DNA from 2 places in the Rhizobium sp. CB2179 genome. Region 1 is predicted to be linked to the other one. Evidence: predicted binding sites of a transcription regulator. Region 1 holds the regulator's gene; the other holds the start of a gene.
The links. The regulator PhoB, encoded in region 1, activates phosphate uptake and scavenging genes when phosphate is short. The targets are predictions, from matches to a motif close to TGTCATNNANCTGTCAT.
Positions count from the first base shown of each region.

Region 2: AC244Q_RS16540 (DUF1045 domain-containing protein) is a predicted target of PhoB. The motif match lies at 3,503-3,519, and genes of this name have one in related genera.

Region 1 is NZ_CM172781.1:184,574-190,020, reverse strand. It holds gene AC244Q_RS00960 (Hsp33 family molecular chaperone) at 1-544, opposite strand, end outside; gene argF (ornithine carbamoyltransferase) at 635-1,549, opposite strand; gene AC244Q_RS00950 (aspartate aminotransferase family protein) at 1,592-2,791, opposite strand; gene AC244Q_RS00945 (GcrA family cell cycle regulator) at 3,212-3,745, shown strand; gene phoB (phosphate regulon transcriptional regulator PhoB) at 3,992-4,675, opposite strand; gene phoU (phosphate signaling complex protein PhoU) at 4,809-5,447, opposite strand, start outside.
Region 2 is NZ_CM172781.1:3,300,209-3,305,655, forward strand. It holds gene uraH (hydroxyisourate hydrolase) at 1-320, opposite strand, end outside; gene AC244Q_RS16520 (ureidoglycolate lyase) at 317-838, opposite strand; gene AC244Q_RS16525 (HepT-like ribonuclease domain-containing protein) at 822-1,184, opposite strand; gene uraD (2-oxo-4-hydroxy-4-carboxy-5-ureidoimidazoline decarboxylase) at 1,181-1,681, opposite strand; gene puuE (allantoinase PuuE) at 1,681-2,604, opposite strand; gene AC244Q_RS16540 (DUF1045 domain-containing protein) at 2,720-3,427, opposite strand; gene AC244Q_RS16545 (NAD(P)/FAD-dependent oxidoreductase) at 3,542-4,720, opposite strand; gene mnmC2 (tRNA (5-methylaminomethyl-2-thiouridine)(34)-methyltransferase MnmC2) at 4,719-5,435, shown strand.

The sequences.
Region 1 (5,447 bases):
CGAAGAGTTCGGCCGCGGCAAGACGGACGCGCGTCGGGATCTGCTCCGACTGGCGGAAATAGACGCCGGCAATATCTTCCAGCGTGGTGCCGTCGAGCGGAACGATGCCCTGGTAGGGCTGGCTGAACTTGCCCTGGTCAATGGTGAAGGCGAGCACGCCCTTGCCGAGCAGTTGCTCCGGCTCGGTTTCACCTGACTCGATCGCCTTGTTGAGCAGCGCCTGATCGAAACGGGCGTAGGCGCGGACATTTTCCGGCGTCGAGAAATCGGCGACGAGAAGATCGACCGGGCCGTCGCCCTTGGTCTGCACCGTGAACTTGCCGTCGAACTTCAGCGAGGTGCCGAGCAGCACCGTCAGCACGACGACTTCGGCAAGCAGCCGGGCAACGGGTGCGGGATAATGATGACGCTCGAGGATGGCGTCGAGCATCGGGCCGAGCTGGACGGCGCGGCCGCGCACATCCAGCCCTTCCACCTGGAAGGGGACGACATGGTCATCGCCGGCGAAATCAAACTGGCCGAGGGCGGCTGCAGCTTCTGCCATGGCTTTTAACTCCTAGTTTCAGAGCGATGGGCCAGCGTGCCCTTCGCTCACGCGGTCACGAGTCTGTCTCTCGCGACGTCCGATTATGGTTCAGATCGCGCCCAGGCACCAAGCAAGAATCGACTTCTGCGCATGAAGACGGTTTTCCGCCTCATCGAAGACCACGGATTGCGGACCGTCGATCACTTCGTCCGTCACTTCCTCACCGCGATGAGCGGGCAGGCAATGCATGAACAATGCATCATTGCCGGCTTTCGCCATCAAGGCCGCGTTGACCTGATAAGGCTGGAAGACATTGTGACCCCGGGCCCGATGTTCCTGATTCATGGAGACCCAGGTATCGGTCACCACGCAATCGACGCCGGCGACCGCACGGTCGGCATCATGGCAAAGCATGATTTCGGCGCCCTCATTGCGGGCCCAGTTCAGATAGTGATCCTTGGGCTCCGAGCCAAGGGGCACGGCCATGTTCATGCGGTAGCCGAAGCGGGCGGCACCCTCGACCAGCGAATGCAGCACATTGTTGCCGTCGCCGGTCCAGGCGATGGTCTTGCCCTTGATCGGGCCGCGATGCTCTTCGAAGGTCATGATATCGGCCATGATCTGGCAGGGATGAGTGTCATCCGTCAGCGCATTGATCACAGGCACGGTCGCATGCTGGGCCAGCTCGACCAGCCGGGAATGCTCGGTGGTGCGGATCATGATCGCATCGACATAACGCGACAGCACCTTGGCGGTGTCGCCGATCGTCTCGGCGCGGCCGAGCTGCATCTCGGTGCCGGACAGGAACAGCGTTTCGCCGCCGAGCTGGCGCATGCCGACGTCGAAGGAGACGCGGGTGCGCGTCGACGGCTTTTCGAAGATCATCGCCAGCATCTTGCCGGCGAGCGGCTTGTCGCCCTGGCCTGCCTTGAAGGCCTGCTTGCGGGAAAGCGCATCGTTCATGATGGTTCTGAGATCGGCTGATGTGACTGCCGAAAGATCGAGGAAATGTTTAGGGCTCATATCGTCTTCTTACCTGTGCTGCGCCCGAAGGCGGCAATCTCTTCAAGCCGTCTTCTTGACCTTGGAGGCGCGAATGCTCTCGGCGGCGCGTTCGACGCGGGCAAGGCCCTCGCGGGCTTCCTCGGCGGTGACCACGAGCGGCGGAAGAAGGCGGATGACATTATCGCCGGCGGGTACGCCGAGAAGATGGGCGGCGCGGATCGCCTGCAGCAGTTCGGCTGAGGGAACGGCAGCCTTGATGCCGAGCAAAAGCCCTTCGCCGCGCACGTCCTCGATCACATCGGGATAACGATCCTTCAGCGAGGCGAGGCCCTGGCGGAAGACAAGTGCTACGTCGCGCACCTGCTGGAGGAAGCCATCGGCAAGGATGATGTCGAGCACGGCGCTGCCGACGGCCATGGCAAGCGGATTGCCGCCATAGGTCGAGCCATGCGTACCGGCCTTCATGCCGGAGGCGGCCTCTGATGTGGCAAGGCAGGCGCCGAGCGGGAAACCGCCGCCGATGCCCTTGGCGACCGCCATGATGTCGGGGGTGATGCCCGACCATTCATGGGCGAAGAGCTTGCCGGTGCGGCCGACGCCGGTCTGGACCTCGTCGAGGATCAACAGCAGGCCGTTCTCGTCGCAGAGCTGGCGAAGCGCCTTCATGAACTCAGGTGTGGCAGGACGCACACCGCCCTCGCCCTGCACCGGCTCGATGAGGATGGCGGCCGTCGCCTCGGTGATCGCGGCGCGGACCGCTTCGATATCGCCGAAAGCCACCTGATCGAAACCCGGCGCCTTGGGGCCGAAGCCTTCGAGATATTTCTCCTGGCCGCCGGCGGCGATGGTCGCCAGCGTCCGTCCGTGGAAGGCGCCTTCGAAGGTGATGATATGGAAGCGCTCGGGATGGCCCTTGGAAAACTGATAGCGGCGCGCCGTCTTGATCGCGCATTCGAGCGCCTCGGCACCCGAATTGGTGAAGAACACCTTGTCGGCGAAGGTGGCGTCCGTCAGGCGTTTTGCCAGACGCTCCTGGCCGGGGATCTCATAGATGTTCGACAGGTGCCAGACCTTGTCGGCCTGCTCCTTCAGTGCGCCGACCACATGCGGATTGCTGTGGCCGACTGAGGTGACGGCAACGCCGGCGCCGAAATCGAGATATCGCTCGCCAGTTTCGGTGATCAGCCATACGCCCTCGCCTCGCTCGAACCGCAGCGGGGCACGAGAATAGGTGTCATAAAGCGGCGCGGCTTCAGCCATGGCGCGATCTCCATCAAAGTTGCCGGGCAATGACTCCGGCTAAGGAAACCAGGCCCGAAAAATCAAAAATGCCGCCTTGCGGCGGCGAGTGGCACTATTTCCTTTTCGCGCTGCAATGTCAACAAAACGGCGCCCTTAGCGTATGCAGCACAGGTGTACAGCGGCATTTTCAGTCTTCAACAGGCATTATTGCAGAAATGCCACGCAGGGACAGCAAGTTGGGGAAAACTACGAATTCGATTCATCCGGATTCATGCGACTCTTGTCACGGAGTCAGGCTCACACTAGGTTAAAGATCAATTACTAGACTGCATGCGGCGGAACTAGTCACCAAAATTGATCAAGCGTTTCTTGTTTCGGAGCTCCCGGGACAACGGTGAGGGATTCTGCCATCACCAACGCAAAAGGTGGAGACAGGGCATGAACTGGACAGACGAGCGGGTCGAGAAACTCAAGAAGCTTTGGGCCGAAGGACTGAGCGCCAGCCAGATCGCGGCACAACTTGGCGGTGTCAGCCGAAACGCGGTCATCGGCAAAGTGCACCGGCTGTGCCTTCCCGGCCGTGCCAAGGCCGGCGGCACCAACACCGCGGCGCGAACGCCGAAGCGCAACACATCGGCGCCGCGCGCGCCGAACTTCGCCTCTCGCATCACCACCCGCACCGTTACCCGCCAGCAGGGCGCGACGATGCTGAAGGAAGAGATCGAGATCGAAACGATCGAGGAAATGGAATACGTGCCGAGAGGCAATGTGGTGGTGCCGATTTCGCGCCGCCTCGGCCTGACGGAACTGACCGAGCGCACCTGCAAATGGCCGGTCGGCGATCCGCTGAAGGACGACTTCCATTTCTGCGGCTGCGAGTCCCCCGACAATTCGCCCTATTGCAGCTATCACCAGAAGCTTGCCTACCAGCCGGTCAACGAACGCCGCCGGGCAGCGGCGCGCGCCAGCTGAGGGGGCTGACCATCGTTAGAATGCAGAAAACGGGCCGAGCGGCCCGTTTTTTTATGCGCGGATGGAAGCTCAGGTTTCCCTCCGTCATGCTCGGCCTTGTGCCGAGCATCTGATCACCTCAACTACTTGAGAGAAAAACCTTTATTTTCAAATGCTTAATTTGGCGTGCGCAGATCCTCGGCACAAGGCCGAGGATGACGTCGCGGGTTTTGCCAGGGCTTTGCCAGCAGGCTCAGATGAAAGCCCTCAGGCTTCCATCGAATAACCGGCGCCGCGGACGGTGCGGATGACGTCCTGCATGTTGGAGAAATTCAGCGCCTTGCGCAGGCGGCCGACATGGACGTCGACGGTGCGCTCGTCGACATAGATATCGTGGCCCCAGACGCCGTCCAGAAGCTGCGAGCGGGAGAAGACCCGGCCCGGCGACGACATCAGGAATTCCAGCAGGCGGAATTCGGTGGGGCCGAGGCGGACTTCGCGGGTCTTGCGATGGACGCGATGGGTCTCACGGTCGAGCTCGATGTCACCGCATTTCAGCACCGTCGACAGCACCTCGGGACGGGCGCGACGCAGCATCGCCTTGACGCGGGCAACGAGCTCGGGGGTCGAAAAGGGCTTGACGACATAGTCGTCGGCGCCCGTCGACAATCCGCGGACACGCTCGCTCTCTTCGCCGCGCGCCGTCAGCATGATGATCGGCAGGCGCTCGGTCTCCGGCCGCATGCGCAGGCGCCGGCAGAGCTCGATGCCGGAGACGCCGGGCAGCATCCAATCGAGGATGAGAAGATCGGGCGTGCGCTCCTGAAGCCGCATTTCGGCTTCGTCGCCACGAAGGATGGTATCGACCTCGAAGCCTTCCGCTTCGAGATTGTAGCGAAGAAGCACGCTGAGGGCTTCCTCGTCTTCAACAACTGCAACTCTCGGGATCATGCGTGTGGGTCTCCTCGCGCATGATCCTTAAACCGGGGGTGATTTAAGCAATGCATCCTGCGCAAAATCAGAATTGGCTGCGACCTCTTGCGCGCCCGGATGGGCGCGCACGCAAGCGGCGGGGTGTAGGCGGTTATTCGGTGACCGCGCCGACGGTGTTGGCGCTGTCATCCTTTGGACGGTCGCCTTCCGGCTGCGCGCCTGTCGTCATGTAAAAGATCGTCTCGGCGATGTTGGTGGCGTGGTCGCCAATGCGCTCGATGTTCTTGGCGCAGAAGAGAAGATGCGTGCAGCTGGTGATGTTGCGCGGATCTTCCATCATGTAGGTCAGGAGTTCGCGGAACAGCGAGGTGTACATCGCGTCGATCTCGTTGTCGCGTTCGCGGATCGCATTCGCCTTGTCGGCGGAACGATTGGTGTAGACGTCGAGCACTTCCTTGAGCTGGACGAGCGCCAGCTCGGACAGATGCTCGAGGCCGCGGGCGAGCTTGCGGGGAACGCCGGTGCTTTGGACGGCGATGACGCGCTTGGCGGTGTTCTTGCCGAGGTCGCCGACCCGTTCGAGATCGGCGGCGATGCGGATCGAACCCATGATTTCGCGAAGGTCCGCGGCCATCGGCTGGCGGCGGGCGATGGTGACGATCGCCTTGTCGCCGATTTCGCGTTCGGCGTGATCGAGGATCACATCGTCGGAGATGACCTTCTGCGCCAGCGCGGTATCGCCGTTGACGAGCGCCCGCACGGCTTCGGCGACCATCTGCTCGGCCAGGCC
Region 2 (5,447 bases), 1.8 Mb from region 1:
ATCAGTAACGGCACATGGTAATGCGCCGTGACGTCGGCAATGCCGAAGCGGATCGGCACGAGATCGAGGAAAGCGGGATGCGGCAGCGGCGTGCCGCTGGCCCTCAGATAATCGCCGGCATGGAAGACCAGTTCATAGGTGCCGGCCCGAAAATTTTCGCCAATGAGGATGGGGCCGCCGTCGACCCGGCCGTCGGCATTGGTCTCCACCGTCTTCAGATGCCTGCGAATCTCGCCGTCGAGCTGGAAAAGATCGATCCTCAAACCTTCGGCCGGCTTGCCGAGAGCGGTATCGAGAACATGCGTGGTCAGTCCGGTCATGGGGCTGGCTCTCTGATGATATAAGGGGTTTCGAAGAAGTATTCTTCCAGATTATTGCCCGGCCCATCACGGTCGACGACCAGGAAATCTGAGGCTTGGCCGAGCGCCATCAACGGATGATGCCAGACGTTGCGGCGATAGTTCACGCCCTGATCGCCGCGCGCCAGAAACACTTGCGGCCTGCCCGGGCGACCGTTCTCATCCTCGGAGACGACGACGAGAAAAGGACGGCCCGAGACCGGCGAGAAACTCTGGGTGCCGAGCGGATGGCGCTCCATCATCGCGACGTCATAAGGAAAGCTTCGTGGCTGGCCGCGAAAGAGGTTGATGATGACGCGTGCGCCTTCGCCCGTCGCCTCAGTGGCGGCCAGCGCATGAAACCGCTCCGTCGTACCGCCATTGATGAACCGCATCGAGGCGGGATCGGCTTCGATCACCTCCCCGAAGGGAGCAAAGGCGGATCTCGTAAGCGGACGGATGTCGAGATGTGGAGGCAATCGCTTACTCACCTTCGGCATGCCAGTGACGGATGGCATCGATCGCAGAAAGAAGTTCCGGCAGCGTGCGATAGGTCGCCTCCCAGATGTCGGAAGGATCAAGATCGAAGATGCCGTCGAGGATACGGTTGCCCGTGCCGCAGATTTTCGTCCACGGCAGATCGGGATGCTCGCTCGCAAATTCTGGATGAGTCACGAGCAGACGGGACGCCGCGGCACCGATGGTGAAGTGGCAAAAGGTGACCGCCTTGAAAGTGAGCTTGTCCCCGGCAAACGCCGCCCCATCCATTCCGCCGACGAAAGACAGCGCTTCGGATGCAGCCTCATACATCTCATTGAGATAGTCGATCGCGCGCCGCTCGTTCATTCAGCCTCCGGCAGCATCGACGTCAGACGCAGCAGCGCGATCCGCTCGACTTGCGCCGTCGCGGCCGCAAATTCTTCGTCCTTGCCATTGCTGATCCGTGTTTCGAAAGCCGCCAAGATGTCGTCCTTACCGAGCCCCTTGACGGCAATGATGAAGGGAAAGCCGAATTTTTCGACATAGGCCGAATTGAGTTCGGTGAAGCGGGCATGTTCGGCCGCGCTCAGGCGGTCGAGACCGGCGCCGGACTGCTCCTTCCGGCTGTCTTCAGTGAGTTCGCCTGCTATCGCGAGGCGCCCGGCAAGGTCAGGATGGGCGCTGAGCACGCCGAGACGCTCCTGCGGGCTTGCCACCCGAAAGACAGCGGTTAGCGACGCATGCACACCGGCCGCCGTCAGCGGCTCCGTCACGTGGCCGGCGTCATAGGCGCGCTCGGCGATGAAAGGCGAATGTTCAAAGACGCCGCCGAAGCGGGAGACAAAATCCTCTCGCGACATCATCAGAGCGCTTCCGGCTGATGGTGCTTGTGCCAGTGCTCGGCGATCTCGATACGGCGCGGAATCCAGACCTTGTCGTGCTTCAGGACATATTCGATGAAGCGCTTCAGCGCCGCCGCCCGGCCGGGACGTCCAACGAGCCGGCAATGCAAACCGACCGACATCATCTTCGGGCTGCCCGCCTTGCCTTCCTCATAAAGCGTATCGAAGGCATCCTTCAAATAGGTGAAGAACTGATCGCCGGCATTGAAGCCCTGCGGCGTCGCAAAACGCATATCGTTGGTTTCGAGCGTATAGGGGATGATCAGGAAGGGTTTCCCGTCGACGCCTTTCACCCAGTAAGGCAGGTCATCGGCATAGGAATCGGAGGAATAGAGAAAGCCACCCTCCTCCTGCACCAGCCGAAGCGTATTGTCGGAAGGCTTGCCCTGATACATGCCGTAGGGCCGCTCGCCGGTAAGCTCGGTGTGCAGGCGCACGGCTTCGAGGATATGCTTGCGCTCCAATTCTTCTGGAAAATCCTTGTATTCCAGCCAGCGGTAGCCGTGGCTGGCGATCTCCCAGCCGGCCTCCTTCATCGCAGCGACGGCCTCGGGGTTGCGGGCCATCGCCAGCGTCACGCCGTAGACGGTGGCCTGCACCTTTAGATCGGTGAACATTCGCCAGAGCCGCCAGAAGCCGGCACGCGAACCATACTCGTAGATCGATTCCATGTTGAGGTTGCGCTGCCCTGGCCAGGCGGCCGCACCGACGATCTCCGACAGTAGGTTTTCGGAAGCCGGGTCGCCGTCGAGGATCGAGCTTTCGCCGCCTTCCTCGTAATTGATAACGAACTGCACGGCGACGCGTGCCTCGTCCGGCCATTTCGGATCGGGCGTCAGACGCCCGTAACCAACGAGATTGCGCGGATAAGTCTCGGATACCATCAAATCACCTTCTGAAAAGACGGGGAACGGTAGCATCCGCAGCCGGAATGTCGAGACGGAAACTGCTCAGCCGGATTTTGCCTTTACGATACAAGCGTTTAGCTCACCAGCAGATTCAAGCGATTTTGCGCGCGCTGACCTTGCCCATCGGATGCAGCGAATGAACGCGGAAAGGACCGCCAGTGCCCTCTTCGATCATCAGCGCCACGTTCGAAACCGTAACAGGTTCGCAGAGGACAGGCTCGAAGATCGTCCGCAACGCTGGCTCGATGCGCGGCATGTCGATCGCGTTGACGGGGCCTGTCACCGGCATATGGAAGCGGAACTCCTCCATCACATAGGGATTGCCCCAGCGATGCAGATTGGAAAATTGCGTCGCCGACAGCCCGTCCGGATCGCTGCGTTCGATCTCGGCCTCGCTGAGCGGTGCGCGAAAACGATCGAATTCCTGCACGATCGCCGAGGCGAGATACTGGATCTGCTCGCAGGGAGCGCTCGGGAGCAGGCTGTAGAAATTGCCGAGCCGGGCGACTTCGATACGCGGAATTTGGAAGGGAACGAAGGTCCCGGAAAAACGCATCAGATCGCGCAGGAGTTGCGATTCGGCCATGTCGTGGGACAGATGAAAGGGCGCCTTCAAAATACCGTGAAAGCCGTAGCGGCGAGGCACGGCGGTATGGAAGGCGATCTCGTGAATGCCGAGACCACGAACGGCCGGAGGCTCCATCATATCGCCCGAAAACACGTTTCGGCCAAGCCAATTGGCGGCCACGAGCGACAACGAGTCGCCCGCCGGAGGCGTGAAGCAAATGGCATAGCGCATGCAATTTCCTCCATCAAGGAAGTGAGCGCCGTTTTGATCCGGCGCTGTCGATGCGCAAGCAGATAGGTGATTTGCATGACAGAATAACGAAACGTAGCGGCGCCTAATTCACGTTTAACGTGAAGCCGCCGCAATATGGCTTGAAATTGCGAAGCTTTCCGGCAGCAAAAATCCGCAGTCTGTATCGCCTGCGATACATATCGCCGCCTCTGCCAGCCGGTGGGCCAGGCCGAAGCTGACCTTGAAGCCGCCGGTCAGCGCGATCAGGCGCCGGTGGTCGGGATGGCGGCCGATCATTGGATCACGGTCGATCGCCTTCGGGCGAAGCCCGGCCCAGCGCTCGACAACGGGAGCGTCGCGAAGCATCGGCACGATACCGCGCGCCGCCTCGATCAGCGCGTCGAGCTGGACGTCGGTGGATGTAGGATGGTCAAAACGGTTCTCACTGGTGCTGCCGATTGCCACATGCCCGCCTTCATGCGCGACGACATAGAGCCCGTCCAGGAAGATCGTCGGCAGCGCCGGGTCGATATCGGCGTTCAACAGTGCCGCCTGCCCCTTGACCGGCTGGCCGAGCGGCTGTTTCAGCCCCGGCGTCAGTCCCTGCAACAGCGGAAAGGACTGATGGCCGGCAGCCAGGATGCAGTGACTGAAAACAATGGTTTCGCCCTCGATTTCGGCCGTACCGCGATCGGGATCGAGGCCGGCAACCGTCGCATGCTCCAGGATACGAACATGCTTTGCCCGCCGCAGGAAGGCGATAAGCGCTGCGATCAGCAAACGCGGCGCAACGCGGGCGGCGAGCGTGTCGTGCACGAAGCCGCTCTCACCGGCAGACGCTTCGATCCAGCCGTCGATCGGCGGCCTGTCGAGGACATGCCAGTGGAAGCGGCGGTCGCCCACCCACCAATGCTGTTCAGCGTCCTCGAAACGGCCGCGCGCTATTGTGTTGAGATGCGGCTTCGGCAGCGGGATCAGCCGTCCGGACCTGCTATAACCGGCGGAAAGCCCGGTCTCGAATTCGAGCGCGGCGATCTCGGCTTCGAGCGAGACCAGCGCATCGAACTGGAACTGCTTCTTCTCCGACCACTGGTCCGGCATGTGTGGCATCAGCGCGCCGAGCACGCCGCCGCTTGCACCTTCGCCCAACCTGCCGGCGTCGGCAATAACGGCACGGATGCCCCGGCGCTCGGCATGGACGGCCGCCCAGAGTCCCATGATACCGCCGCCGACGATCAGCAATTCTGAGGACGATTGACCTGAGACCGGCTGAGGATTATCGGCTTTTTCCATGACAGACGTGAACCCCGATCAGATTGGCGCGGGCGCGCCGCAGCCGCTCGAATGGCGCGACGGCGATATGCCCTATTCCACCGCCTTTGGCGATCATTTTTATTGCCAGACCGATGGGCGGTTGGAATGCGGCCATGTTTTTCTCGCCGGCAATGGCCTGCCAGAGCGCTGGAACGGGCGGCAGAGATTCCGGATCGGAGAACTCGGCTTCGGCACCGGTCTGAACTTCGCTGAGACCTGGCGGCAATGGAAGCTCCACCGTGCAGACGGCCAGCAGCTACATTTTACCTCCTTCGAACTGCACCCGATGCGCGGTGAAGAAATCGGCCGGGCGCTATCGCACTGGCCGGAGATCGACGCCGAACGTCAGGTGCTGACGGCGGCCTGGCCGGAAATACCGGCCGGTATCGTGCGCCTCGATCTCGATGCCCAGACGACGCTCAGCGTCGTATGCGGCTATGCCTTGGACGGCGTCGCGGCAGCCGAAGACGACTTCGACGCCTGGTATCTCGACGGCTTCGCCCCGTCGCGCAATAGCGATATGTGGTCGCAGGAACTGATGCGGCTCGTCTGTGAGAAAAGCGCAGCCGGCGGCACTTTCGCCACCTATGCAGCGGCCGGCTTCGTGCGCCGCAATCTCATCGCCGCGGGCTTCGCCGTCGAGCGCCGCAAGGGCTTTGCTGGCAAGCGCGAAATGCTCTGCGGCGTCAAGTAATCTCGGCAAGTA